DNA from 2 places in the Chimaeribacter sp. YP20170169 genome. Region 2 is predicted to be linked to the other one. Evidence: predicted binding sites of a transcription regulator. Region 2 holds the regulator's gene; the other holds the start of a gene.
The links. Region 2 encodes PurR, which represses purine synthesis genes. Its sites were predicted from a motif close to CANGCAAACGTTTGCNTG; they were not measured.
Positions count from the first base shown of each region.

Region 1: galS (HTH-type transcriptional regulator GalS) is a predicted target of PurR. The motif match lies at 2,344-2,361, and genes of this name have one in related genera.

Region 1 is NZ_CP176824.1:2,560,946-2,575,662, forward strand. It holds gene mglB (galactose/glucose ABC transporter substrate-binding protein MglB) at 1-928, opposite strand, end outside; gene galS (HTH-type transcriptional regulator GalS) at 1,180-2,178, opposite strand; gene yeiB (DUF418 domain-containing protein YeiB) at 2,454-3,611, opposite strand; gene folE (GTP cyclohydrolase I FolE) at 3,675-4,337, opposite strand; partial or broken gene ACK3SD_RS11630 (LysR family transcriptional regulator) at 4,588-5,071, shown strand; partial or broken gene ACK3SD_RS11635 (LysR substrate-binding domain-containing protein) at 5,144-5,482, shown strand; gene ACK3SD_RS11640 (S-(hydroxymethyl)glutathione dehydrogenase/class III alcohol dehydrogenase) at 5,543-6,667, shown strand; gene fghA (S-formylglutathione hydrolase) at 6,682-7,521, shown strand; gene ACK3SD_RS11650 (SDR family oxidoreductase) at 7,689-8,588, shown strand; gene ACK3SD_RS11655 (aldo/keto reductase) at 8,636-9,718, opposite strand; gene gsiD (glutathione ABC transporter permease GsiD) at 9,850-10,764, opposite strand; gene gsiC (glutathione ABC transporter permease GsiC) at 10,772-11,692, opposite strand; gene gsiB (glutathione ABC transporter substrate-binding protein GsiB) at 11,742-13,283, opposite strand; gene ACK3SD_RS11675 (dipeptide ABC transporter ATP-binding protein) at 13,309-14,717, opposite strand, start outside.
Region 2 is NZ_CP176824.1:2,188,371-2,203,087, forward strand. It holds gene pdxH (pyridoxamine 5'-phosphate oxidase) at 1-213, opposite strand, end outside; gene ACK3SD_RS09765 (MliC family protein) at 249-557, opposite strand; gene anmK (anhydro-N-acetylmuramic acid kinase) at 569-1,693, opposite strand; gene slyB (outer membrane lipoprotein SlyB) at 1,980-2,447, shown strand; gene slyA (transcriptional regulator SlyA) at 2,521-2,964, opposite strand; gene sodC (superoxide dismutase [Cu-Zn] SodC) at 3,525-4,046, opposite strand; gene ACK3SD_RS09790 (aldo/keto reductase) at 4,171-5,067, opposite strand; gene ACK3SD_RS09795 (DUF1289 domain-containing protein) at 5,160-5,399, opposite strand; gene nemA (N-ethylmaleimide reductase) at 5,774-6,871, shown strand; gene gloA (lactoylglutathione lyase) at 6,978-7,385, shown strand; gene rnt (ribonuclease T) at 7,478-8,161, shown strand; gene ACK3SD_RS09815 (Grx4 family monothiol glutaredoxin) at 8,226-8,567, opposite strand; gene ACK3SD_RS09820 (C40 family peptidase) at 8,985-9,770, shown strand; gene cydH (cytochrome bd-I oxidase subunit CydH) at 9,827-9,916, opposite strand; gene purR (HTH-type transcriptional repressor PurR) at 10,244-11,269, shown strand; gene punR (DNA-binding transcriptional activator PunR) at 11,300-12,208, opposite strand; gene punC (purine nucleoside transporter PunC) at 12,352-13,554, shown strand; gene cfa (cyclopropane fatty acyl phospholipid synthase) at 13,890-14,717, shown strand, end outside.

The sequences.
Region 1 (14,717 bases), 370 kb from region 2:
CAATTTTCCAGTTGGTGCCCTCTGCCGCGGCTTTACCCTCGGACAGATTCTTCGCAAGCTGGAAGGTGGCTTTCGCCTGGTTGTTGGCGTCATTCAACACGGTTCCCGCCATTGCGCCCGATTTCACCAGCGCCAGGGCCTCCGGCAGCGCATCCACGCCGAAGACCGGGATCTTTGTCTTGTTGTGGGCTTTCAGCGCTTCCACCGCGCCCATGGCCATTGCATCGTTGTTGGCGATCACTACCTCAATCTTGTCGGCGTTCGGGCCGGAGAGCCAGGCGTCCATCTTGTCCTTGGCCTGTGCGGTGTCCCACATCGCGGTATCAAGTTGCAGCTGCTGGGTCTTCAGGCCCTCTTTGCCATTCAGGGTATCGATGACGTACTTGGTACGCGCCTCGGCATCCGGGTGGCCCGGCTCGCCCTTCAGCAGCACGAACTGCACGGTGCCATCTTTGTTCAGATCCCAGGTGGGGTTGGCTTTCCAGTGCTTGGCGATCAGCTCGCCCTGGATGATGCCGGACTCTTTGGAGTCGGTGCCGACGTAGTAGGCTTTGTCATAGCTGTCGAGCGCCTTGCGGCTCGGCTCTTTGTTGTAGAACACCACTGGCACGTCATTGCCGCGTGCCTTGTCAATCACCACTGGCGCGGCCGCCGGGTCTACCAGGTTGATGGCCAGCGCCTTGACGCCCTTCGCCAGCAACACGTCGATCTGGTCATTCTGTTTGGACTGGTCGTTCTGCGAGTCATTCATCAGCAGTTCGATATCCGAAGAGGATTTGGCTTCCTTCTCAATCGCCTTGCGCACCACCGACATGAAGTTGTCATCGTATTTGTAGATGGTGACGCCGATGCGGGTGTCCGCGTGTGCCGCTGCGCCGAACAGCATGCTGGCGGCCACTGCAGCCAGGGTAAAGACCTTCTTATTCATTTGTCGTCTCCGGTTTATGTAGGGTAGAACCAGGGGTTGCCGCTCTGTCCCCCGCGCACGCTGTGTGTGGTGTCGCCGGTGGCGGCGCGGCGGGAAATTGCCAGGATGTGACTATTTGTAAACGTGTTGACACATCCTGACAGAAAACGTTTGCATCATAATCGCTGTATTGTTAATTAACTGTGAATGTGTTCACAATTTGAAAGCGGTTACACAAGGCAATCATGACACTTCGTGACTGTTTCCACATTTCAGCGCAGCGCCACCGAATGGCGGCGCACCAGCGTCGGCATAAAACAGTGGGTTACATCGCTCTCCAGCTCGTTGGCCGCCCCTTTCAGCGCCAGTTCGGTCGCCAGGGTGGCCATCGACATGATGGGATAACGCACCGTGGTCAGCTTCGGGCTGGTGTAGCGGGCGATCGGGATGTCATCAAACCCCACCAGCGAGCAGCCCTGCGGCACACTGATACCGTTTTCTTTTAGCACCGCCAGCGCCCCGGCGGCCATCGCGTCGTTGTAGGCAAAAATCGCCGTCAGTTGCTGGTTGCGCCCCAGCAGCTCTACCATCGCCGCCTCGCCGCCCTGCAAATCCGGCGAGCCAGCGGCGTACCACGCCTCGGGCGTCGCCAGCCCCACCTCTGCCATCGCGCGCCGGTAGCCTTCACGGCGCTGCACGTCATCCTCAATCGGGTGGTTGGAGCCGATATAGCCGATGCGCCGGTGGTTGTGGCTGAGCAGCAGCCGGGTCGCCATCAGCGCGCCGCTGACGTTGTCCAGCCCGACGCAGCGGTGCTCATAGCCAGCAATGATGCGGTTGACCAGCACCATGCCCGGCACCTGCTCCAGAAAGGCGATCAGCTCGCGGTCATCCAGCGCTTTGGCATGGACAATCAGGGCGTTGCAGCGCTGGCGAATCAGCACCTCAATCGCGTGGCGCTCCTTCTCCGCCTGATGGTAGCTATTGCCGATCAGCACATACTTGTGGTGCAGCTGGGCAACGGTATCCACTGCCTTGACCAGCGCGCCGAAAAAGGGATCGGAGACATCCATCACCACCACGCCAATGGTGTCGCTGGACTGGGTCGCCAGCGCCTGCGCATTGGCATTCGGCCGGTAGCCCAGCTCGGTCGCCGCCTTCAGCACCAGCTCGCGCGTCTCTTTGCTGGCGATGGCCGAGTTGTTCAGCACGCGGGAGACCGTCGCCACCGAGACGCCAGCGCGGCGCGCCACATCACGGATGGTGATCATTGCAGCCTCCCGCCTGCCGGTGGCAGGGGCGAAAGGCGGGGGCAAAAGGCAATGAAAAGGGAAACGATCATGGAGATTCCTGTTATTCGGCTGGTAAAGGGGCACTGACTGCACGTCGCTATCCTAGCGACTTTGCCCGATCCCCTTCGTGAATCACGTCACAGGAAAGAAAACGTTTTCATACATTTCTTTAACTTTTAGGGGAAATTATGCGGCAAAGCACAGCACTGAGGGAGGAATATGCTGGTGCCCGGCAGAGGCCGGGCACCGGGGGATCAGGAGACGGAATCGGAGCGGCCGGCGGTGAGCGCTGTCAGGCGGCGCCAGACCCACTCCACTGGCCCCTGCGGGAAGAAGCGCAGCCAGGCCACGGACAGCAGCAGGTTCACCAGCCACACCGCCGGCACAAAAGCCAGCAGTTGCAGGCGGCCAAAGTGCTGCACCCAGCCAAAGCGGTAGAAGATCGTGGTGCAGATCAGGGTCTGTACCAGATAGTTGGTGAGCGCCATGCGCCCCACCTGCGACAGCCAGTCGCACACCCGCCAGCGCGCCAGCGTCGGCCAGAAGCCATAAACCAGCGCCAGATAGCCAATCGACTGCAGCATGGCGCCAATCTCGCGCGGTGCCTGCAACAGGTAGCCGCTCCAGCGGTACTCCCAGCCCAAATGCCACTGCACCAGCGCCGTCGGGATCTGGATCAGCCATGAAAGCGTTATCAGACAGAGCGCCGTATTGCGGTAGTGGCGCAGGCTGAACTTGCCACGCAGCCAGCCGCTGCGCATCAGGCCCGCGCCCACCATCATCGTGCCCATCAGCTCCCAGCCATACTGCGCGGCAATCGAGATCAGCATGGAGGAGAGCATATCCAGCCGGTTGCGCCACGCCTCGGGGCCGCCCTGCATCTTCCACAGCGCCTCATACTGGCGGTCGGCCACCCCCGGCAGCCAGAAGCTGCCCGGCTCTGGGCTGGTGATAAAGGCGAACATCGCCAGCACCGCCACCCCCAGCACAAACAGCAGCCCCCCGGTGGTTACTAGCGTGCGGCTGGAGGGTGCCTCGCGGATCATGCGCCAGCATACCAGCCCAATCAGCCCATAGGAGAGCAGAATGTCCCCCTCCCAGAAGAAGATGGCGTGCACCAGCCCAAGCAGTACCAGCCAGGAGAGGCGCGCCTGGATCCAGCCGGAGCCACGCGGCAACAGCAATTGCAGCCCGGCGCCAAACAGCAGCGCGAACATGGTGAGGAATTTGGCCTGTGCCAGCACATCCATGATGACCCAGGTCAAGGCGTCGCCGGTGGAGGGCTGTCCCAGATAGGCCGGGTTCAGGTAGGCCGCGCGTGGCAGGCCGAAGGAGTTGATGTTGAGCAGAAGAATGCCAAGGATGGCGATCCCGCGGGCGCAGTCAAGGGGGGCGATGCGTGGTTGGCGCATAGGTCACAACATCCTGTAGGGTCAGGCGACGCCTTGGGGCGTCGCCGGTAACGGGGTGCGGACTCAGACGTGGCGGACAGCGCGCAGGAACTCCTGGCGGGTGTTCTGGCTGGACTTGAACAGACCGCCCAGCGAAGTGGTGGTGGTGGCGCTGGTCGCATCACGGATACCGCGTGCTTTCACGCAATAATGTACCGCATCAATGGATACCGCAACATTATTGGTGCCAAGCAGGGTTTGCAGCGCCACCAGGATCTGCTGCGTCAGGCGCTCCTGCACCTGCGGGCGCTGGGAGAAGAACTGCACGATGCGGTTGATCTTGGAGAGGCCAATCACGCCATCTTTGGGAATGTAGGCCACGGTCGCCTTGCCATCGATAGTGACAAAGTGGTGCTCGCAGGTGCTGGTCAGCGTGATGTCACGCACCGTCACCATCTCATCCACCCGCATCTTGTTCTCGATGATGGTGATCTTCGGGAAGTTGCTGTAATCCAGTCCGGAGAAGATCTCATCGACATACATCTTGGCGATGCGGTTCGGCGTCTCCGCCAGGCTGTCATCGTTCAGGTCGAGGTTCAGCAACTGCATGATGCTGGTCATGTGCTCCTGGATGTGGCGGGTACGGGTCTCCCGATCAAGCATCGGTTCCGGCCGCAAGGGGGTCTCCAGGCCGCGCGCCATCAGCGCTTCATGAACCAGTGCGGCTTCTTTACTCAGCGTTGCCATTCTTCTTCTCCTACAGGTATTACAATTTTGGCTGGGATCACGCCAAAATTTGGTGCCTCACTGTAGTTGAGTAGACGGCGATTATCCAGCGATTACGCTTCGTGATTGATGAAATAGCTGCAAGTTATCGGTGGCATGGATGGGTGCTCCCCTGCCCGCCCGGTTATCGCCAGTTGCCAACGCGTCACCAGATCGCTACACTCACAAAAAATGAATAACATCCTTTCACTTCCTCACGAAAAGAGAAAACATGGATCTGACCCAGCTTAGGATGTTCTGCTGCGTGGCGGAGACCGGTTCGCTGGTAAAGGCAGCCGAACAGCTGCACCGCGTCCCCTCTAACCTCACTACCCGCTTGCGCCAGCTTGAGCAGGAGCTGGGCACAGACCTGTTTATCCGCGAGAAACAGCGCGTGCGGCTGTCGGCAATGGGCCACAACTTCCTGAACTACGCCCAACGCATTCTGGCGCTAAGCGATGAGGCGATGAGCATCACCCACGCCGGTGAGCCAGCTGGCCAGTTCGCCCTGGGGTCGATGGAGAGCACCGCCGCCACCCGGCTGCCGCTGTTGCTGGCGCGCTACCACCAGCGCTTCCCGGCGGTGTCGCTGTCGCTGCTGACCGGCACCTCCGGCGAGATGATTGAGCGCGTGCGCGCCGGCACCCTCGCCGCCGCACTGGTGGATGGCCCGGTTGAGCCGGACGACCTCAACGCCTGCGTCGCCTTCCGTGAGGAGCTGCTGCTGGTGGCACCGGCCGGCGCACCCTGCCCGTGGCGGGCAGTGGCCCGCTGACGGTGTTTGCCTTCGGCGAGGGTGCAGCTACCGCCACACCCTGCTGGCCTGGCTGAAACAGGCTGGCGTGCTGGTCGGCAACGTGCTGACCCTGCGCTCCTACCACGCGATGCTGGCCTGCGTCGCCAGCGGCGCGGGCATCGCACTGATGCCGCGCACGGTGCTGGCGCAGCTGCCCGGTGAAGGACAGGTGGCCGCCCACCCGCTGCCGCCGGAGGTGGCGGAGACCGCCACCCACCTGATCTGGCGGCGTGAAGCCTTCAGCCCCAATGTGCGGGCGCTGAAGGAGATCATTATTGAGTACAACGATGGCGTCGTTCCGGCGCTGAAACACCCGATTGCCGGTGAGTGACGTACACTTATTGCGCCATCCCTGTTCTGACACCCCTAAATACCCTGTAAGGAGCAACACATGGAGATGATCAAAACCCGCGCCGCCGTGGCATGGGGCCCCAACCAGCCGCTGACCATTGAGGAAGTGGATCTGATGCCGCCGCAGAAGGGTGAGGTGCTGGTACGCATCGTCGCCACCGGCGTCTGCCACACCGATGCCTACACCCTCTCCGGCAAAGATCCAGAGGGTATCTTCCCGGTGATCCTCGGCCATGAGGGCGGCGGCGTGGTGGAAGCCGTGGGTGAAGGCGTCACCAGCGTGGCGGTCGGCGACCACGTGATCCCGCTCTACACCCCGGAGTGCGGCGAGTGCAAATTCTGCCGCTCTGGCAAAACCAACCTCTGTCAGGCGATCCGCACCACGCAGGGCAAGGGGCTGATGCCGGATGGCACCACCCGCTTCTCCAAGGATGGCCAGCCGATCTTCCACTACATGGGCACCTCCACCTTCTCGGAGTACACCGTGGTGCCAGAGATCTCCCTGGCAAAAATCAGCAAGGAGGCCCCGCTGGAGGAGGTCTGCCTGCTGGGCTGTGGCGTCACCACCGGCATGGGTGCGGTGATGAACACCGCCAAGGTGAAAAAGGGCGACACCGTGGCGATCTTTGGCCTCGGCGGCATCGGCCTGTCGGCCATCATCGGCGCGCAGATGGCCGGAGCCAGCCGCATCATCGGCATCGACATCAACACCAGCAAGTTTGAGCTGGCGCGCAAACTGGGCGCGACCGATCTGGTGAACCCGAAAGATCACAGCAAGCCGATTCAGGAAGTGATTGTCGAGATGACCGACGGCGGCGTGGACTTCTCCTTTGAGTGCATCGGCAACGTCAACGTGATGCGTTCGGCGCTGGAGTGCTGCCACAAGGGCTGGGGCGAGTCAGTGATCATCGGCGTTGCGGGCGCGGGCGAAGAGATCGCCACCCGTCCGTTCCAGCTGGTGACCGGCCGCGTCTGGCGCGGGTCGGCGTTTGGCGGCGTGAAGGGCCGTTCGCAGCTGCCGGGCATCGTGCAGGACTACCTCGACGGCAAGTTCCAGCTCAATGACTTCATCACCCACACCATGGGGCTGGAGGCGATCAACGAGGCCTTCGACCTGATGCATGAGGGCAAGTCGATCCGCTCCGTCATTCACTTTGACCAGTAAGCGGGGCGCACCGGATGAGCATTGAGCTTCTTGAGGAACACCGGCTGTTTGGCGGCTGGCAGCAGCGCTACCGCCACGCCAGCAGCAGCCTGAACTGCGACATGACCTTCAGCCTCTACCTGCCGCCGCCGCGCGACGACGCCCCGCCGCCGGTGCTCTACTGGCTCTCCGGGCTGACCTGCAACGACGAGAACTTCACGTTGAAGGCTGGCGCGCAGCGGGTCGCCGCCGAACTGGGGCTGGTGCTGGTGATGCCAGACACCAGCCCGCGCGGCGCAGGGGTGGCGGATGATGAAAGCTATGACCTCGGCCAGGGGGCGGGCTTCTACCTGAACGCCACCGAGGCACCGTGGTCGGCGCACTACCGGATGTATGACTATCTGGTGGATGAGCTGCCAGCGCTGGTGCGCGAGCAGGTGAACGTCAGCGACCGCCAGTCCATCTGTGGCCACTCAATGGGCGGTCACGGCGCGCTGATGCTGGCGCTGCGTAACCCGCAGCGCTACCGCTCGGCCTCGGCCTTCGCGCCCATCGTCAACCCGAGCCAGGTGCCGTGGGGCCGCAAGGCGTTCACCGCCTATCTGGGCGCGGATGAGCAGCGCTGGCTGGCCTATGACAGCTGCCACCTGCTGGCGAGCCGCCCGGCCGAGCCGCTGCCGATGCTGGTCGATCAGGGCGACGCCGACCAGTTCCTGCCAGACCAGCTCCAGCCAAGCAAACTGGAGGAGCTGGCGACCCAGCACGGCTGGCCGCTGACGCTGCGCACCCAGCCCGGCTATGACCACAGCTACTTCTTTATCGCCAGCTTTATCGAGGATCACCTGCGCTTCCACGCGCAGCACCTGTTCGCCTGATTTGCCCCCTCCCCCGGCCCCCGCCTACCCGCGGTGGGGGCCGCTCTCCCGCACGCCGGCTGGCGCAACCGTCGGGATCTACTACACTTTATGGTCAGAAGCGAATGTCATGCGCCCCGAAAGTGCTGGGGTGCCTCCTGTTGTTTCAAGTGAATGGAGAAGAAACGATGTCAAAACCAGACCAATATACCCGCCAGAATCCACTCACCCAGTACAAGCATGACCGTTATCCAAAGCAGACTCAGCCCGCGCCGGGTTTGGCCGTCAATATGCAGCCTGCTCCGGATCACGGTGAGGAGAGCTACCGCGGCAGCGGCCGGTTGGAAGGCCGCAAGGCGCTGGTCACCGGCGGTGACTCCGGTATCGGCCGCGCGGCCGCCATCGCCTACGCCCGTGAAGGGGCAGATGTCGCCATCAACTACCTGCCCGCCGAGCAGCGTGACGCTGAAGAGGTGGCGGAGCTGGTACGCGCGGCGGGCCGCGAGGCCGTGCTGCTGCCGGGCGACATTAGCGATGAAATCTTCTGCCAGAAGCTGGTGGCCGATGCCCATGAGCAGCTGGGCGGGCTGGATATTCTGGCGCTGGTGGCCGGTAAGCAGGTGGCGATTGAGAACATCAGCGATCTGACCACCGAGCAGTTCCGCAAGACCTTTGAGACTAACGTCTTCGCCATGTTCTGGATCACCAAGGCGGCGCTGCCGCTGCTGCCGGAGGGGAGTTCCATTATCACCACCTCCTCGATTCAGGCTTACCAGCCGAGCAAATTCCTGCTCGACTACGCCTCGACCAAGAGCGCGATCATCGCCTACAGCCGCGCGCTGGCCAAGCAGGTCGCCAGCAAGGGCATCCGCGTCAACATCGTCGCGCCCGGCCCGATCTGGACGCCGTTGCAGGTGGCTGGCGGCCAGTTGCAGGAGAACATCCCGGAGTTTGGTAGCGCCACCCCGCTGCAACGCGCTGGCCAGCCCGCTGAACTGGGGCCAATCTACGTGTTCCTTGCCTCGCAGGAGTCGAGCTACATCACCGCCGAGGTGTTTGGCGTGACCGGCGGCAACCACACCGCCTGATCCCTCGCGAGCGCAAGAAAAAGCCGGGCACTGCCCGGCTTTTTGCGTTACTGGTTCTGGTGCTGCCGGTGCTCTACCGTCTCGCGGTACTCATCGAGGAACGGCTGCTCCGCCGGGTCGATGCGATCCATACCGGAGGTGAAGCGGTGCCAGTAGGGGTAGCGCGGTGCCGGGCGGGTGGCGCGCTCAATGCGCTGGATCTGCTCCGGCGTCAGCGTCAGACGCGCGGAAGCCAGGCTGTCCTGCAACTGCGCCTCGGTGCGCGCGCCGACAATCAGGCTGCTGATGGCCGGGCGGGTGTTGAGCCAAGCGAGGCAGACCTGCGCCGGCGACACCCCATGCTCATCGCCCACCGCCGCCAGCGTGTCGATCACGTCGTAGGCGTGCTCCATGTCATGCACGTAGGGTTCCGGCCAGCCGTTGCCCTGACGGGAACTCTCTGGCGTCTTCTGGCCGCGGCGTACGGTGCCGGTCAGCAGCCCCTCGCCCATTGGCCCCCAGATCAGCGTGCCGACGTTCTGGTCAAGCGCCAGCGGCAACAGCTCAAACTCCGCCTCGCGCGACTCCGGCGTGTAGTTGATCTGCTGGCTGACCGGGCGGTTGACGCCCAGCAGCTCGGCTTTGCCCAGCGTCTTCATCATCTGCCAGCCGGTGTAGTTGGAGGTGCCGTAGTAGCGGATTTTGCCGCTCTGCACCAGCGACTCCAGCGCATAGAGCGTCTCCTCGACCGGCGTCACGCCATCCCAGTTGTGGATCTGGTAGAGGTCGATGTGGTCGGTCTTCAGCCGACGCAGGCTGTTCTCACAGGATTTGATCAGGTGGTAACGGGTCGCGCCGCTGTCGTTCGGGTCATCGCTCATCGGGCTGCGCGCCTTGGTGGCGAGGATGATGCGCTGGCGGTCGCGGCCCAGCGCCTCGCCTACCACGCTCTCCGCGCCGCCTTTGGAGTAGAGGTCGGCGGTGTCCACGGTGTTCACGCCCTGCTCAAAGGCGATATCCATCATCCGGCGGGCGGTGTTGGCATCCACCTGGCCGGTCTTCTCAAAGCCGTCGCTGCCGGAAAAAGTGAGGGTTCCCAAGGTCAATTCAGACACAAACAGGCCGGAGTGGCCAAGCTGGCGATACTTCATCAGTGACTCCTTATTGATGTTGGAGGACTTTTAGGTATAGCCAACTCTCCGGCGAAAGGGGGCCGGAGAGCGGATTTTTAGGATTAGTTGCCCCCCGGCTGGCCCGGTGTCCCGGTTTAGCGCCGGACAGCTCAGAGTTTCGGGTCGAGGGCGTCGCGTAGGCCGTCGCCCAGTAGGTTGAAGGCCAGCACCGTCAGGAAGATGGCGAGGCTGGGGAAGATGGCGACGTGCGGCGCGATCACCATGTCGGCCCGCGCCTCATTCAGCATCGCGCCCCACTCCGGCGTCGGCGGCTGCGCGCCCAGCCCCAGAAAGGAGAGGCTGGCGGCGGTGATGATTGAGGTGCCAATGCGCATGGTGAAGTAGACCACGATGGAGGAGACGGTGCCCGGCAGGATGTGGCGCAGCAGGATGGTGCGGTCCGGCGCGCCGATGCTGCGCGCCGACTCAATGAAGGTCTGGTGTTTCAGCACCAGCGTATTGCCGCGTACCAGCCGGGCGAAGGCCGGGATGCTAAAGATCGCCACCGCCACCACCACGTTCGCCATGCCGCTGCCCATGATGGCCACCACGCCAATCGCCAGCAGGATGCCGGGGAAGGCGAACAGCACGTCGCAGATGCGCATGGTGATGCGATCCCACCACCCTTCGTAGTAGCCAGCCAGCAGGCCGAGCAGCGTGCCAATCGCCGCGCCAATCGCCACCGACACCACGCCAGCCACCAGCGAGATGCGCGCGCCCATCAGGATGCGGCTGAAGATGTCGCGCCCCAGCGAGTCCACGCCCAGCCAGTGCACCAGCGACGGCCCCTCATTCAGGCGGTCATAGTCAAAGAAGTTTTCGGCGTCATAGGGCGCCAGCCAAGGGGCGAACAGCGCCACCACCACCAGCAGCAGCACAAACAGCCCGGCCACCAGCGCCACTGGCTGACGGCAGAAGCGCTGCCAGAAGGCGCGCCACGGTGTGCGCCCGCCGCCCGCCGCTAGCCCAGACACCCGCACCAGCGGCATACCGGCCAGCGTGGCTTCCCGTCTCCACAATTTCATTACGGCCTCACTTATAGCGGATCGAGGGGTTGATGGCGGCGTAGAGCACGTCCACCACCAGATTAATCAGGATAAACTCCAGCGAGAAGAGCAGCACTTCGGCCTGGATCACCGGGTAGTCGCGCATCTCCACCGAATCCACCAGCAGGCGGCCCAGTCCCGGCCAGTTGAACACCTTCTCCACCACAATCGAGCCGCCGAGCAGGAAGCCGAACTGGAGGCCCATCATGGTCACCACCGGGATCATGGCGTTGCGCAGCCCGTGCTTGACGATCACCAGACTCTCGCGCACCCCCTTGGCCCGCGCGGTGCGCATGTAATCCTCGCGCATCACCTCGACAAAAGAGGCGCGGGTGAAGCGTGCCATCACTGCCGCCACCGCCGCGCCGAGGGTTAGCGAGGGCAAAATGTAGTGCTGCCAGCTCTCCGCCCCCACCGTCGGCAGCCAGCCCAGCTCCACCGAGAAGATCTGCATCAGCAGCATCCCGAGCGCAAAGGCCGGGAAGGAGATACCGGAGACCGCCAGCGTCATGCCGAGGCGATCCGGCCAGCGGTTGCGCCAGACGGCGGAGACCACGCCAATCGCCATGCCAAACAGCACCGCCCAGACCATGCTGGTCAGCGTCAGCCACAGCGTCGGCAGGAAGCGTTGGGCGATCTCCTCGCTCACTGGCCGCTTGGAGACCATTGAGGTGCCAAAATCACCCTGCACCACGTTGGCAAAGAAGTGCAGGAACTGCACCGGCAGCGGCTGGTCGAGGCCCAAATCCTGGCGCACCAGTTCCACCACGCTCTCATCGGCGTCCGGCCCAGCGGCCAGCCGCGCCGGATCACCCGGCAGCAGGTGGACAAACAGGAACACCAGCACCGCCACAATCAGCAGCGTCGGCACCAGTCCCAGCAATCGTTTTAAAAAGTAGTTCAGCATCGGCTCTTATGTCCCCGGCGGGCGCACCCCGGCGCGCCCGCCGCAGCCCCTATTGGATATCCGCGTCATCAAAGCTGAACAGGGTATCCGGCATCATGTAGAAGCCCGTCAGCCGTTTGTTGTGCGCCGAAACCAGTCGCTCGGTGGCAAGGAAGGCCCAAGGCGCATCGGCCCAGATCTTGTCCTGCGCATCCTTGTAGAGCTTCGCTTTCGCCGCCCGGTCGGTGGTCGCCAGTGCACCGGCCAGATCCTTGTCCACCTGCGGGTTGCTGTAGAAGGCGGTGTTGAACTGGGTCGGCGGCGCGGACTGGCTGGCGAACAGCGGCGTCAGCGCCCAGTCGGCCTCACCGGTCGAGGCTGACCAGCCGGTGTAGAACATCCGTACCTTGGCCTCTTTCTGGCCGACCGCCTCCACCTGCGCCGCGCGCTGGCCAGCGTCCATCGCCGTGACCGTCACTTTGATGCCCACCTGCGCCAGCTGCTGCTGGGCGAACTGCAACACCTTCTGCGCGGTGCTGTGGTTGTGCGATGACCAGAGCGTGGTGGTGAAGCCGTTCGGGTAGCCCGCCTCTTTCAGCAACTCTCGCGCCTTGGCCGGGTCGTAGGGCCACGGCTGGTAGCGGGCGGCGTAGTCAATGCTCGGCGGCACCGGCCCCTCGGCTGGCACGGCGTAGCCCGCAAAGGCGACCTTAATCAGCGCCTCTTTGTTGATGGCGTAGTTGATCGCCTGACGCACCTTCAGGTTGTCAAACGGCTTCTGGGTGACGTTAAAGCTGATGTAGCGTTGCAGGATCGAAGGGGTCGCCACCAGATCCAGCTTGGCGTTGTTCTTCAGGATGGCGGCCTGCTCATAGGGGATCGGGTAGGCAAAATCGGCCTCGCCGGTCTGGAGCATCGCGGCGCGGGTGTTGTTGTCCACCACCGGACGCCAGGTGATGCTGTCGAGCTTCGGCAGGCCCGGCTTCCAGTAGCCGTCAAACTTCTTCACCTTGACGAAATCGGTCTGGTTCCAGGCGACAAACTGGTAGGGGCCGGTGCCGACCGGGTGGAAACCGATCTCCTTGCCATACTGCTTCAGCGCCGCTGGCGAGATCATCACTGCCGAGGGGTGCGCCAGGTTGTTGATAAAGGCCGAGAATGGCGCTTTCAGCGTGATCTTCACCGTGGTGGCGTCCACCGCCTCGGTGGAGGCGATCATCTTGAACAGGTTATAGCGCTTGAGGCGGTTGTCCGGGTTGCTGGCGCGATCCAGGTTGACCTTCACCGCCTCGGCGTTGAAGTCGGTGCCATCCTGGAACTTCACCCCCGGATGCAGCTTGAGGGTGTAGGTCAGGCCGTCGTCGCTCACCTGATAACTGTCGGCCAGCACGTTCATCAGCTTCATATCTTTGTCGAAGCCAAACAGCCCCTGATAGAAGGATTTGGCCACCGCCTGCGACAGCGAGTCGTTGGCGTCATAGGGATCGAGCGTGGTGAAGTTGGAGCCAACGGCGATGGTGGCATCCTTGGCCGCCCAGGCGGGGGCGGCGGCCAGTGCGGCCAGGATGGCACCGGCCACCAGCGCGCGTTGGGTTGGGGTCTGCTGGGTCATCTCTCTTCTCCTGGGGTTATCCCTGTCAGTAAGCACCTGCAATCGGATGGCGCGCCACAAAATGGCCCTCGCCGACCTGCACCAGCGGGGCGACGATCGGCTCATCGCCGACCGCCCGCACCGGGCTTGGCATCTCATCCACTAAAAGGGCCTGCTCCGGCCGGCGATGCGCCGGGTCGGCCACGGGTACGGCTGCCATTAATTTGCGTGTATAGGGGTGTTGCGGGTTTTCGAACACGGCGCGGCGCGGGCCAATCTCCACAATCTGGCCGAGGAACATCACCGCCACCCGGTGGCTGATGCGCTCCACCACCGCCATGTCATGGGAGATAAACAGGAAGGCGATGCCAAACTCGCGCTGTAAATCCATTAATAAGTTGATGATCTGCGCCTGAATGGAGACATCCAGCGCCGAAACCGACTCGTCGGCGATCACCACCTTGGGGTTGAGTGCCAGCGCGCGCGCGATGGCGATGCGCTGGCGCTGGCCGCCGGAGAACTCATGCGGGTAGCGGGCGGCGTGCTCTGGCAGCAGTCCGACGCGCTCCAGCAGCGCGGCGACGCGCGCCTCGGCCGCCCTCCCACGCGCCACGCCATGCACCAGCAGCGGCTCCATGATCGAGTAACCGACCGTCAGGCGCGGGTCGAGGGAGGCGTAGGGGTCCTGGAAAATGAACTGGATATCGCGTCGCAGGTGTTGCAGCGCCGCGCCGTGCAGGTCAGTGATGCGCCGCCCATCGAAGGTGATGCTGCCACCCTGGCTCTCGACCAGCCGCAGCAGCGAGCGCCCGGTGGTGGACTTGCCACAGCCAGACTCGCCGACCAGCGCCAGCGTCTCGCCGGGGTAGAGGTCGAAGCTCACCCGCTCAACCGCGTGCACCCGGCGGGTGACGCGGTTGAGCAGGCCACTGCGGATGTCAAAGCGCGTCACCAGATCCTGCACCTGCAACACCGGCTGCGCCCGCGCGGGCACCGTGTCCTGTGGCAAGGCGAACTGGTCGCCGGGGCGGCCCTCGGCATTCAGCAGGTCAAAGCGCGCCGGGAAGGTGCGGCCACGCATCGCCCCGAGTTTCGGCACCGCCGCCAGCAGCGAGCGGGTGTAGGGGTGGCGCGGCGCGGCAAACAGACTGTTGACGTCACTCTGCTCGACGCTCTGGCCGCGGTGCATCACCAGCACCCGGTCGGCCACCTCCGCCACCACGCCCATGTCATGGGTGATGAAGATCACCCCCATGTGCAACTCCTGTTGCAGCACGCGGATCAGTTGCAGGATCTGCGCCTGGATGGTGACATCCAGCGCGGTAGTTGGCTCGTCGGCAATCAACAGCGCCGGTTTGCAGGAGAGCGCCATCGCGATCATCACCCGCTGGCGCATCCCGCCGGAGAGCTGGTGCGGGTAGCGATCCAGGATGTTGCGCGCCTCGGGGATGCGCA
Region 2 (14,717 bases):
AATGTGCTTGAGCAGCACAATGCGCTGGAATGGCTGGCCCTGCTCATCCACCGTCGCCACGCACATGGCGGTGGGGTCGGCCAGTTGCGCCTCACACGCCTGTTGCAGCCACAGCCCGAAGAGATCCAGCGGGTCATCGGTCAGATCATGGCGGCGCAGGCCGCCCTTGGTGTATTCGCGCCGCAGGTGGGCAATATCGAGTCTTTCAGTCATGGCAAGATCCTTGGAACGTCAGGGGGTCACGGCCATCAGCGGCTGACCACACAATCATTGATTATCACATCATCCCCGCGCTGCACCAGCGCCCGCTCCCCCTGTGACCAGAAGGTGTAGCGCCCGTCGCTGTAGCGCGCGCCGGAGGCCGCCTCCACCTGCGTCAGGTGGAGTTGCTCGCCATCCAGCAGCAGGTTGACGCTGTGGCGATCCGGGGCCAGCGTCACGGTCAGCGGCAGGGTGCCGCAACGGTAGTGGACAGGCTGGGCCGCTGGCGCGTGGCCGAAGTGGCTACACCCGGCCAGCGCCAGTAACGCGGCCCCCGTAAGCAGATATCTGAACATACTGCCTCCTCTCACTCGCTCGGCTGGCGCAGGCCAGCCGGGTAGATGGCGCCCAGCACCGCCGGCGCGCGCGCGCCAGTCACCGAGGGCAAGTTGCCCGGCAGGCCGGACAGGGTACGCGCCGCCAGCCAGGCGAACGCCAGTGCCTCCATGTCATCGCCACGGATGCCGAACTGGTCGGTCGGGCACACCTCGGTGCCCGGCAGCAGCGCCGCCAGACGGGTCATCACCAGCGGGTTGCGCGCGCCACCGCCACACACCAGCAGCCGGTCACAGCCGCCGGAGAGCTGCACCTGCTCTGAGATGGTGGTCGCGGTTAGTTCCGCCAGCGTGGCCTGCACATCCTCCGGAGCAAGATTGGGGTGCCCGGCGAGATGACGCTCCAGCCAAGCCAAATTGAAGTACTCACGCCCGGTACTTTTCGGCGCAGGCGCGGCAAAATAGGGGTCAGCCAGCATCTGCTGCAACAGGGCGATATCAGGCAGGCCCGCCAGCCCCAGCGCCGCATCCTCATCGTAGGGCAGCGCCCGCTGCCGCCAGATCCAGGCGTCCATTAGCATGTTGCCGGGGCCGGTGTCATAGCCGCGCACCGGCTGACCCGGCAGCAGCAGGGAGAGGTTGGCGATGCCGCCGATATTGAGCACCATCCGGCGCTCGTCCGGGTGCGAGAGCAACGCATCATGGAACGCGGGCACCAGCGGCGCGCCCTGCCCGCCAAGCGCGATGTCCCGCCGGCGGAAGTCACCGATGGTGGTAATGCCGGTCAGGGCCGCGATGCGGTTATTGTCGCCCAGTTGCAGCGAGAACGGCGCCAGGCCGTTCGGCTCATGCCAGACCGTCTGGCCGTGGCAGCCAATCGCGGTGATCTCCTCGGCACGCAGGTTGTGCTGCGCCAGCAGCGCCAAAATGGCCTCGGCGAACAGATCCCCCAGCTGCGCATCCAGCTGGCCCACTTGTGACAGTGTCACCTGCTGGCCCTGGCACATCCCTAAAATCGCCTGCCTGATGGCTAGCGGCATTGGGTGGGTATAGCTGCCCTGCTGGGCCACCATACGCGCATCAATGGCGGCCAGCACCACATCGATCCCATCCAGGCTGGTGCCCGACATGACACCGATATAACGACCTGACTTCATAACCTTTCCCCTTACCGGCAATGCAATGTTTTTCTCCCCCACTAAAGCAGATTTAACCGGTTAACGCTATGAAAGGGAGTGATTATTTACGGCCAGGCCGTTGATCTGACGACGAGATCATTTTATCGAGGTTTATGGGGCATTGAAGCTGTGGAGCATATGCTGGGGACTTTACATCAGGCAAAATAGCGATTGGGCTGCATATCAGCCATACTTTTAGCGTCATTGTCCATTCGTAGTCAGGCAGGCAATGCTGAGGACTATGTTAAAAAATATAGGAGTCTTTATGATTAAGCGTCTTCTCGTGGTGGCGCTCGCTGGCGCCACGCTGGCAGGCTGTGTGAACGATAGCGCTCTGTCCGGCGATGTCTACTCCGCCAATCAGGCGAAACAGGTTCAAAACGTAACCTACGGCACCATCGTCTCAACCCGGCCGGTACAGATTCAGGGTGGCGACGAGAACAACGTGATTGGCGCGATTGGCGGCGCAGTGTTGGGCGGCTTCTTGGGTAACACCGTCGGGGGTGGCACGGGCCGTAGCCTGGCGACCGCAGCCGGTGCCGTGGCCGGTGGCGTCGCAGGTCAGGGCGTGCAGGGTGCGTTAAACCGTAGCAATGGCGTAGAACTGGAGATCCGTAAGGATGATGGCAATACCATCATGGTGGTGCAGAAAGCAGATGCCACCAAATTCAGCGTGGGGCAGCGTGTAAGCATAGCCAGCAGTGGCAGCCAGGTGACTGTCTCGCCGCGTTAAGCGGCACAGAAACAAGACCGGCGGCCATAGGCCGCCGGTCGGGTAGATTCGCTGTGGGTCAAAAAAAATCGCGTTATTTATTTTGTAGTTGGATAATGTTCTCTTCTATCTGATCGATCATCCTGACCAGCAGCGAGAGCTCATCATGTGAGATGCCCGTCAGGATCTCATGCCGTGTAGAGTCAATCACCCTCTCCACCTCATCAATAATCGGTGCCGCTTCCGCCGTTAGTTTGATGCGTTTGGCGCGGCGATCGCTGGAGCAGGTATGGCGGGTAATCAGCCCCTTCTCCTCAAGTTGATCCAAGGTGCGTACCAGTGAAGGCTGCTCAATGCCGATCGCCTTGGCCAGCTGAATCTGCGACTGCTCAGGCGGTAATTTGTTGATATTGTGTAAGGTCACCCAATGAGTTTGGGTCAATTCCAACGGTTTAAGCCGATGGTCAATCAAGGCGCGCCATACTCGCACCAGCCGTGCTAAATCTGAACCTAATGATGAACCTAAATTGGAGTCCAATTCCCCCTCCTTATAATTAGCTTGCTAATAGTGCTTCCCAGAGTGTAGCCTATTTTGCGGAGTTAAGAACGGAAATTCAATTATATATGTAATATGAATTATATTTAGACCAATAATTTGGATTAAAAATAATTAGAGCCTTTTTACATCCTCCGCCTTATTCTCTGCCTGAATATTAACATACTAAATTTGGCATAATCTCCTTAGTGAACGTTGCCTGTTTTTAGCTATCCCTTTGCTGTCTCTCTGATTTTCTCTGGCGATCAGGCGACGCTAATTCTGCCTATGGCCACGTGGGCCAAACTAAGCGCACACCGGGCAAGGGTGGCGGCGGCGGACATACTCCGTGCATTTTGTCAAATTTCGCTAGAATTTAAGGGGATAGCGTGGGCTGGGATCAGTGGGGGTAAATAAATAGTGACAGTTACAAAAATAAAATACATTTTCCAACTTTTGATATGAATCATGGCAATATCTAAACACTTCTGCATTAAATAAATTCGCCCACCCGTTATTGGCACTGGCCGAGCTAATGCTCGGCCAGCAGTCAGTCAGCCAAACTAAATCACACCACAAGCAATACGGCCACCTCCGCCACCCAAGGGCTTCGGCATATCCGCGTGGTTATCCCCGCCCTCATGGATCATGAGCGCATGGTTCTCAACCTGCGACAGCTGTTTCAGGCGCGGTGCCAGTACCTGATCGCTGGCACTGCCATCCTGATGCACATAGATCACGGGCAGGTCACCCAAGTGACCATTCTCATATGGCCCGAGGTGCTTGCCGGTTTTCTCTGGATCCAGGTGATCGCCGGCTGCTTGCGCCGCCACCTTCTTGCCATCCTTCTCTGCGGCCTCACAGCTGCCATTCTGGTGCACATGGAAACCGTGCACCCCCGGCGGCAGTGAGGTCAATTTGGGGGTAAACAGCAGGCCATACTCGGTTTCACTGATGGTGACAGTGCCGATGGGCTGCGGTGCGCCCTCGGCAGACACCAGGTTCATGGTCACCACTTTACTGGCCGCCTGCGCGGCCCCGCAGGCCAACATACATGCCAACGCCACGCCGGAAAGATATTTCATAACGCCTCCAATGCCTGTCGCTTCAGAGCGTTAAGTATAGGCAAAGCCTTCCGATGCTGGTTTGCCGTTCCGCTTTCTGACCCTGCCCGGCTGATATTTGCGATCCAGTTCACAAAAACTGCCCCTAGGGCACGTCATAACCCAGCGCCGCCTTGCGGATGCGGAACCACTGCTGGCGGCTCAATGGCAGGGAGAGCGCCTCCCAGGCGGCACGCACGCGCTCAATCTTGCCAGTACCGAGGATCGGCAACGGGCGGCTCGGTAGGCGCAGCACCCAGGCATAGACCACCTGCTCCAGGGATTGCGCGCCAATCTCCTCAGCGACGGCGTACAGCTCATCACGCAGCGGCTGGTAGCGTGGCTCACGGAACAGCCGGCCACCACCCAGACATGACCACGCCATCGGCCGGATGCGCAACTGCTGGCACTGGTCGAGCGTACCGTCCAGCGTCACCGTCTGATTGAGCGGCGAGATCTCCACCTGGTTGGTTGCCAGAGTAAAGGGCAGACGCGATTGCAGTAGCGAGAACTGCGCTGGCGTAAAGTTGGAGACACCAAAATGGCGCACCTTGCCGCTGCCATGCAGGGCGGTGAACGCTTCTGCCACCTCATCGGCATCCATCAGCGGATCGGGGCGGTGGATCAGCAGCAAGTCGAGGTGGTCAGTGTTCAGGTGCTGCAATGACTGCTCAGCGCTGGCAATGATGTGGGACTTGTCCGTGATGTAGTGGCCAAGGCTATGGCCGGGTTTGGCGGTGGTGGCAATGCCGCACTTGCTGACCAGCTCCAGCTGGTGGCGCAGCGAGGGGGCCAGCCGCAACGCGTCGCCAAACGCGGCCTCACACTGGTAGTCACCATAGATGTCAGCGTGATCGACGGTGGTGATGCCCAGCGCCAGGTGCTGCTCAATAAAGGTCACCAGCTCCTGCGGGCGCATTGCCCACTCCATTAACCGCCAGTAGCCACAAATTAGCGGGGAAAACTCAGGGCCCTGCGGGGCAATCGGACTGCGAAGATTCATAACCGGCCTCCTTGGTTGGATGGGGAGAGCATACACAATTGCGTGGCCCGGCACGACGTTGGCGCACGGCTTTGCGCGGCGCCTCGCAAGAATTAAAACAGGGAGGGTTGTTCTGGCGGCGGGTCATCGGCTTTGCGCGCTTGCCGCTGCTGGCGCAGGTAGCGCTGGCGGCAGAGATGGAGGACGTGGCGCTTCTGGGCGTCGCTCATGCTCATCCAGTTGAAACGCTCTTCCCGGCTGCGCAGGCAGCCACGACAAAAACCGCGCTCATCTGACTGGCAGATGCCGCGGCAGGGGCTGGGAATGGTGAAAAACTCAAGCTGCTCGGCCACAATCTCCCCTTTTGCGCAAACGGGCGGCACGTTGCGCGCTGGTTAATTTATCGCCCGCCTACTCATTGAAGCCCCTTTGCGCCGGGCTGGCAAGCCTGCCCGCCATTTTTCCCGCCCATGCCATCAAATTTCTGTCATAACCGGGTGATAGGGTGGCGTCGCGGTAAAGGCTCTTTGCCGCGAGAACATCACGGCGTGGCCCCGTGCCGCGCAAACGTGAGCCTTTGGCGTGCCGCCCGCTGGCCACGCCCCTTGCGCCCCCTTCACCCGGCGTGCCTGTACGCCGGTTTCTTTCAACGCTTTAGAGCGCACGTTTGAACAATCTGCCCCAGCCTTTCCTCTGCATAGTGGCCCGGACACTTTTTCAGGAGGCATTGGCCATGAGCACACTCTTTACCCCGTTGACCATTGGCGGGCGCACCCTGCCGAACCGGATCTTTATGGCCCCCCTCACCCGCCTGCGCAGCCAGGAGCCGGGCGATCTGCCGACTGCCCTGATGGGCGAGTACTATAGCCAGCGCGCCAGCGCCGGGCTGATTATTAGCGAGGCGACGCAAATCTCCTTGCAGGGCAAGGGCTATGCTGGCGCGCCGGGCATCCACTCCCCTGAGCAGGTGGCTGCCTGGCGCCAGATCACGGACGCCGTCCATGCGCGCGGCGGCCACATCGCCCTGCAAATGTGGCACGTTGGCCGCATCTCCCACACCTCACTGCAACCGGGCCAGCAGTCGCCGGTCGCCCCCTCGGCACAGACCGCCGACACCCGCACCACGATACGGGATGAGCAGGGCAACCTGACGCGCGTTCCCTGCTCGCCGCCGCGCGCCCTAACCGTGGCTGAGATCGCCGAAGTAGTGGCACAATTCCGCCAGGCCGCCATTCATGCACGGGAGGCCGGGTTTGACTATGTGGAGATCCACGCCGCCCACGGCTACCTGCTGCACCAGTTCCAGTCGCCGGAGTCCAACCTGCGAAATGATGAGTATGGCGGCAGTGTCGAGAACCGCCTGCGCCTGACATTGGACGTCGTGGAGAGCGTGGTGGCCGAACTGGGGGCTGACCGCGTCGGCATCCGCATTTCGCCGGTCGGTGCCGTCGCTGGCATGGGCAATGGCAAGCAGGAGGAGCAGGATGCGCTGACGCTGGTGGAGCAACTGAGCGCCCGCCAACTGGCCTACCTGCACATCTCCGAGCCGGACTGGGTCGGCGGCCGTCCCTATTCGGAGGCGTTGCGCAAGGCGATTCGCGCCCGCTATCAGGGGGTGATCATCGGGGCCGGTGGCTATACGCAGCAGAAGGCGGAGCAGTTGATTGACGCCGGTTACGTTGATGCCGCCGCCTTTGGCCGCGACTACATCGCCAACCCGGATCTGGTGGCGCGCTTTGCCCAGCAGGCGCCGCTCAACCCACCGCAGCCAGAGACCTTCTATGGCGGTGGCCGTGATGGCTACACCGACTACCCAACGCTGTGACTATCTGCATCACATTGAATTTATTCGCCTGCGAAGGCTATACTTAACTGTTTTTATCCACGCGGCGAACACCTCGCCGCGTGCCAACCTGTTATCAGAGGACTTTATGCGCTTACTCCATACCATGCTTCGCGTCGGTGACCTGCAACGCTCCATCGACTTCTACACCAAGGTATTAGGCATGCGTCTGCTGCGTTCCAGTGAAAATACCGAATACAAATACTCCCTGGCGTTCGTCGGCTATACCGAAGAGAGCGAAGGCGCGGTGATTGAACTGACCTATAACTGGGGCGTCGAGAGCTACGACATGGGGACGGCCTACGGCCACATCGCGCTGGGCGTGGATGATGTCGCGGCGACCTGTGACCAGATCCGCAATGCTGGCGGCAATGTGACCCGTGAAGCTGGCCCGGTCAAGGGCGGCACCACCGTGATCGCCTTTGTGGAAGACCCGGATGGCTACAAGATCGAGCTGATTGAAAACAGCCACGCTGGCAAAGGCCTCGGCAACTGATAGCTTCCCTGATCCTACGGGCGCGGCACGCCGTCGCCCGTCTTCTCCTGCGTATTGCCCTTCCCCTGCATCGGCCGCGAAAATTTGCCATAATGCGCGCTGAATTCGAACCTGATAAGAAACTGATGGCTGATAAAAGTGATCCCAACGCCCTGAGTGGCCGCTTCCGCGGGTTCTATCCCGTGGTGATTGATGTTGAAACCGCTGGCTTTAACGCCCGTACCGATGCCCTGCTGGAGATCGCCGCCGTGACGTTGCGCATGGACGACGACGGCTGGCTGACGCGTGATGAGGCGCTGCACTTCCATGTCGCCCCATTTGAGGGGGCGGTGCTGCAACCGGAGGCGCTGGCCTTCAACGGCATCGATCCGCACAACCCGCTGCGTGGCGCGGTGAGTGAGTATGAGGCGCTGCACGCCATCTTCAAGATGGTGCGCAAGGGCATGAAGGAGCAGAACTGCAACCGGGCGATTATTGTGGCGCACAATGCCAACTTTGATCACAGCTTCCTGATGGCGGCCGCCGAGCGCGGTAGCCTCAAGCGCAACCCTTTTCACCCCTTTGCCACCTTTGATACCGCGGCGCTGAGCGGGCTGGTGCTCGGGCAGACGGTGCTGGCGAAAGCCTGCATCACCGCCGGCATCCCCTTTGATAGCGCCCAGGCGCACTCCGCGCTGTATGACACCGAGCAGACGGCACTGCTGTTCTGTGAGCTGGTCAACCGCTGGAAACGGCTGGGTGGCTGGCCGCTGGCGACACCAGAGGCCGACGAGTAAAACAGAACGGGCGACCCTAGGGTCGCCCGTTTTCATTGCCGCTGAGGTTGCCCCCGCGCCCGGATTACTGTTGCTCTTCCTGGGAACGGTGCTTCTCGGCGGTCTCTTTGATCAGCTGTTGCAGTTCGCCGCGCTGGTACATCTCCAGCACGATGTCGCAACCGCCGACCAGTTCACCATCCACCCACAGCTGCGGGAAGGTCGGCCAGTTGGCGTATTTCGGCAGCTCAGCACGGATGTCCGGGTTCTGCAAAATGTCCACATAGGCAAAACGCTCACCGCACGCGGACAGCGCCTGTACCGCCTGAGCGGAGAAGCCACAGCTTGGCAGCTTCGGGGAGCCTTTCATGTACAGCAGGATCGGGTTTTCCGCGATCTGGGCCTGGATCTTTTCAATTGTCGTCATTGTCTTGCTTCCTCAAGCCATTGGCTGGCTATTACGCGTCACATCAAATCAGCAGTGGCCTATTGTAACGAGGGCGGCAACGGGATGAAAACACCATTTTTTGCAGGGTTTTCCCCCATGCCCCAAATTCGTCGGCCTGACTGCTAACAATAATTAAACATATGTTAACAGTAACAGATCTGAACGATGAGGTTTATCGGAAAAACGCGTTATCCCTCTATGCCGCCAGGCCGCTAACCGCTTGAGTTGCGGATAAAAGCAGCATATCTCCCCCCCAGTTTTCACTAATGAAAAAAGCTATTAACTTTTTCTGACAATATGAATTAGAATCAGGGGGTTTCATGCTTTTTTGTGCGGCAGGTTTCAGTGATACTGGGCCTCCATGGATGTTTGTCGGACACTTTTGGTAGCGTTGCCATGCGTTTACTCGTTACGCTTTTCGTTTTGCTTTTTACCCAGCTCTGTATGAATCTGGCGCATGCGTCGCCCCATGCGCGCACGTCGGCCGAACCCCGCAAGGGCCATGCCAGTGAGGCCAGGACGGATGACCGTAAAAAGCGCAAGCCGGTGAAAACCAGCGTAAAGAAAAAAGCCACCAGCCGCGACAAGGCTCAGGTGGTCAAGGTCACGACCAAAAGCGGTAAAACACGTAAAACCGCCTCTACCCATCTGGTCAAGGTGACGCCGCCGAAAAAGGGCTATAAAAAAGGCTATGGCCGCCAGCGCCTGCCCGGCCACGAGGCCAAAGCTGTGGAGAGCGGCCCGCTGGCACTCAGCCCGGCGCATAAAAAGCGCTACCAGAAAGCCAAGCAAACGGCGATGACCAAGCTAATGAAGCAGGTAGGCAAGCCCTACCGCTGGGGCGGCACCTCCCCCACCACCGGTTTCGATTGCAGCGGGCTGGTCTATTACGCCTATAAAGATGTGATGAAGATCCGCCTGCCACGCACCGCCAATGAGATGTACCACCTGCGTGATGCCGCGCCGGTTAAACGTGGCGAGCTGGAGAGCGGCGATCTGGTCTTCTTCCGCATCGCCAACCGTGGCGCGGCTGACCATGTTGGCGTCTATCTCGGCGATGGCAAATTTATCCAGTCACCGCGCACCGGCGAGGATATCCGCATCAGCTATCTGGATAATGACTACTGGCAGGACCATTACGTCGGCGCCCGCCGCGTGATGACCCCCAAGACCGTGCGCTGACCACCGCGTAACAAAAAAGACGCCCAAGGGCGTCTTTTTTTTCTGGTGCAGGCGGATTAGCCCAAAACAGCGGTAAAGCTAAAGGCAATGATCATGGTGAGCGCCGCCACAGTGGTGCATAGCGACAGTTTCAAATTGGTATCCATGTGTTCTCCTGAATAACGCAAACAAAACCACAATGTTTGTATGAGTTCTCATATTCTCACAGTATTGCAGGCAGTGCCTATCACGTCGTGATGCGCAACGGGATAATTTTCTGCTTCCCCTTTGCGCAAGAATAGGGGAAAATTCGCGGTTTACACACTGCGTACCCGGCCGCGGCTGCAATGCCCCACCGCTCCCCAGCGAAGATGACCGTCCTCTCCCCCTAGAATTCACTGCATCTTTTACGGTGGGCAGAAGAATAAACGCAGGCAAACGATTAACATTATAGTTACGTGCTGTAACACGTATTTTCAGGAGTCACTTTTCCCATGGCCACGATTAAAGATGTCGCCAAACGTGCCGGCGTGTCCACCACCACCGTGTCACACGTTATCAACAAAACACGTTTCGTCGCTGAAGAGACGAAGGCGGCGGTCTGGGCCGCCATCAAGGAGTTGCACTACTCCCCAAGCGCCGTGGCGCGCAGCCTGAAAGTCAACCACACCAAATCCATCGGGTTGCTGGCGACCTCCAGTGAGGCCCCCTACTTCGCTGAGGTGATTGAGTCCGTGGAGAACAGTTGCTACAGCAAGGGCTATACCCTGATCCTCTGCAACTCCCACAATAACCTCGACAAGCAGCAAGCTTACCTGGCGATGCTGGCGCAAAAGCGCGTCGATGGCCTGCTGGTGATGTGCTCTGAGTACCCGGATCAGCTGATCGGTATGCTCGAGGAGTACCGCAACATCCCGATGGTGGTGATGGACTGGGGTTCAGCACGCAGCGACTTTACTGACTCCATCATTGATAACGCCTTTGAGGGCGGCTACATCGCAGGCCGTTATCTGATTGAGCGCGGCCACCGTGATATCGGCATCATCCCCGGCCAGCTGTCACGCAACACCGGCGGCGGCCGCCATCAGGGCTTCCTGAAGGCGATGGAAGAGGCAAATATCACTGTGCGCCCGGAGTGGGTGGTACAGGGTGATTTTGAGCCGGAGTCCGGCTACAAGGCGATGCAGCAGATTTTGGTGCAGAAGCAGCGCCCAACGGCGGTGTTCTGCGGCGGCGACATCATGGCAATGGGCGCCATCTGCGCCGCCGACGAGATGGGCCTGCGCGTGCCACAAGACATCTCGGTGATTGGCTATGACAACGTGCGTAACGCGCGCTACTTTACCCCGGCACTGACCACCATCCACCAGCCGAAAGAGCGCCTCGGCGAGAGTGCTTTTGCCATGCTGCTGGATCGCATCACCAGCAAGCGTGAAGACCCGCAGACCATTGAAGTGCGCCCGAAACTGGTGGAGCGTCGCTCCGTGGCCGATGGCCCCTACCGCGACTACCGCCGTTAATCGACCAGCCGGGGCCATGCGCCCCGGTTTTTACTCCCCACGCAACCACTCCCGGTTCAACGTTTCGCTGTCCCCCAGATAATCCAGCAACCAGCTAAGCGCTGGCGAGGTGCGCGCCTGATCCCAGGTCAGGCAACAGGCGCTGTCCGGGAAGGGTTGCGCCAGCGTCAGCAGCACCAACTCTCCACGATCGATCAGCGGTTGCGCCATGTGCGCCGGGATCATCCCCACGCACAGGCCAGCCAGCAGGCAATCCAGCGCGCTGGTCCAGTCTGGCGCCACCAGCCGCCGTTGGTTATCCAGCGTCCAGGTGTCGCGCTTCGGCAGGGTGCGGGAGGTGTCCTCCAGACAGAGGGCTGGCCACGGCCGCAACTGCTCATCCGCCAACGGGCCGGGCAGTTGTGCCAGCGGATGGGTACGGCTCACCACACAGCGCCACGGCAGAAAGCCCATGTCGCGGAAGCGGTAGCTGCCGCCCACCGGCACGGCGCGGGTGGCACCAATCGCTGCATCCACCCGTCCATCCGCCAGCGCATCCCAGACGCCGTTGAACACCTCCGGCGAGATCAGCAGCTCCATATCGGGAAACTCGCGGTAGAAATCGAGCACCAGCTGCCGGGTGCGATCGGCACGCACCACCCGATCCACCGCCAGATTGAGTTGCCCACGCCAGCCATTGGCCGCCTGTTGGCACTGGCGACGCGCGGCCTGCATTTTTTTGATAACACCGCGCGCCTCCTCAATAAAAACCTGTCCGGCCTCGGTGATCGCCACATCACGGTGGCGGCGCTCAAACAGTTCCACCGCCAGCCACTGCTCCAGCTGGCGCACGGTGTAACTGACCGCCGAGGGCACCCGGTGCAGCTCCTGCGCTGCCGCGCTAAAGCTGCCGGTGCGTGCTACGGCGTCCACCACCTCCAGCGAATACTCTGACCACATGGCGCGCCCCACTCTTTCTGCTTGCAAAATTTTTCACAGCATGGCGCAAATTTTAACGTTTCACAATGCCCTGGCTGCTCCAGTAGAGTGCGCACCGCTATGCGTTTTTCTTATCATCTACTAACAAACCATAGGAATTTGCTATGACCCGCTCCCCTCTTTTCATGCTCTATCTGGCCGGACTGAGTGTGCTTGGCTTTTTGGCCACTGACATGTACCTGCCGGCCTTCGCCCAGATGCAGACAGATCTTTCGCTGACGCCCAATGCCATCAGCGCCAGCCTGAGCCTGTTTTTGGCCGGTTTCGCCTGCGCCCAACTGATCTGGGGGCCGCTCTCTGACCGCATCGGCCGCAAGCCCGTACTGGTGCTGGGGCTGTTGATGTTTGCCGTCGGCTGCGCCGGGATGCTGTGGGTGCAGGATGCGCGCCAGCTCTGGCTGATGCGCTTTGTGCAGGCGGTGGGAGTCTGTTCCGCGGCCGTAAGCTGGCAGGCGCTGGTGGTGGACCGCTGCACGGGCGAGCAGGCGAAACGGGTGTTTGCCACCATTATGCCGCTGGTGGCGCTGTCACCGGCGCTGGCCCCGCTGCTGGGTGCCTGGCTGCTGAACCACTTTGGCTGGCGCGCCATCTTCCTGGCGCTGCTCGCCATCACCCTGCTGCTGCTGGTGCCAACGCTGCGGCTCCAGCCTGCCAACCGGCCGGGTGCTGACCATCCGGCCCCCAAGGTAGGAATGCTGGCGCTGCTCGGCTCCCGCGTCTTTAGCGGCAACGTGCTGATGTATGCCGCCTGCTCGGCAGGCTTCTTCGCCTGGCTGACCGGCTCGCCCTTCATCCTGCACGCCATGGGCTATGGCGCGGATGCCATCGGCCTGAGCTACGTGCCGCAGACCTTTGCCTTCCTGATGGGTGGGTTTGGCTGCCGCTACGTGGTCAGCCGCCGTGATGGCAAGGTGCTAGTGCCGTGGCTGCTGGCTGGCTACAGCCTGAGCATCATCGCGCTGTTCCTGCTGGCCTGGCTCGCCACGCCGGGGCTGGCGCTGTTGCTGGTGCCATTTTGTGTGATGGCTTTGGCAAATGGCGCACTCTATCCCATAATTGTGGCTAACGCGCTACTGCCCTTCCCGCAGAGCACCGGCAAGGCCGCGGCCCTGCAGAATGCCCTGCAACTGGGACTCTGCTTCGTCGCCAGTCTGATGGTATCGGCCTTTATCAGCCAGCCGCTGATGGCAACCGTCAGTGTGATGCTGAGCACCGTGGGCCTGGCATTGGCAGGCTACCTGCTCCAGCGTAATGCGTCGGCGCAGGCAGCCATCCGTCATGAGCGGCATACTAACCAAACGGCATAATTGCCTTACTGAATAATCGCTTGATTATTCTTTGCGCCAGAAGGGATTGACTATTGAGTATCGCTTCTGGCGCGCCTATACTCTTTTTCACTCGATAAGAACAACGGTTTTACAAAACTTTTATCAAGTCTTGGTGCGCGAGGAGTGCGCGCATTTTGTCAGGGATGATGACCTGCTGTCCTACCCCTGGGCCAGCGGGATTCGTCCCACTTTCCTCTGTACATAGTCGAATATCAGATACGGCGGGTTACCCCGCGGGTTCTCGTATACGCCTGCAAATTGTCTATGCTTTTCCTTGCAGGTCATAAGTCAGAAGAAAAAGTGATGGAGAAGCTATGAGTTCATCGTGTATAGAAGATTTGAGCATTCAGGATAACCAGTGGTATCGCATTGCCCATGAGATGCTCAGCCAGGCGGATATCGAAATCAATGGCTCCCGGCCCTTCGATATCACCATCAATAACCCCGATTTTTTTAAGCGCGTATTGCAGGAAGGCTCACTGGGCCTTGGCGAAAGCTACATGGATGGCTGGTGGGAGTGCGAGCGGCTCGACATCTTCTTCCAGCGCGTAGTGGCCGCCGGTCTGGAGCACAAGCTGCCCCACCACCTGAAAGATACCCTGCGCATTGCCGCTGCCCGCCTGACCAACCTGCAATCCAAAAAGCGTGCCTGGATCGTCGGCAAGGAGCACTACGACCTTGGCAACGATCTCTTTACCCTGATGCTTGACCCCTACATGCAGTACTCCTGTGGCTACTGGAAAGAGGCGGAAACGCTTGAGCAGGCACAGGAGCACAAATTGCGCATGATCTGTGAGAAGCTGCAACTGAAGCCCGGCATGTCGCTGCTGGATATCGGCTGTGGCTGGGGTGGGTTGTCAGCCTTCGCCGCCCGTCACTACGGCGTCTCCGTTACCGGTGTCACCATCTCCGCCGAGCAGCAGAAGCTGGCCCAACAGCGCTGCGAAGGGCTGGACGTCACCATCCTGTTGCAGGACTACCGCGATCTGGACCAGCAGTTCGATCGCATCGTCTCCGTTGGGATGTTTGAGCACGTCGGGCCGAAAAATTACCAGACCTACTTTGACGTGGTGGCGCGCAACCTGCGGCCAGATGGCCTGTTCCTGCTGCACACCATCGGCTCGAACAAAACGGACATGCAT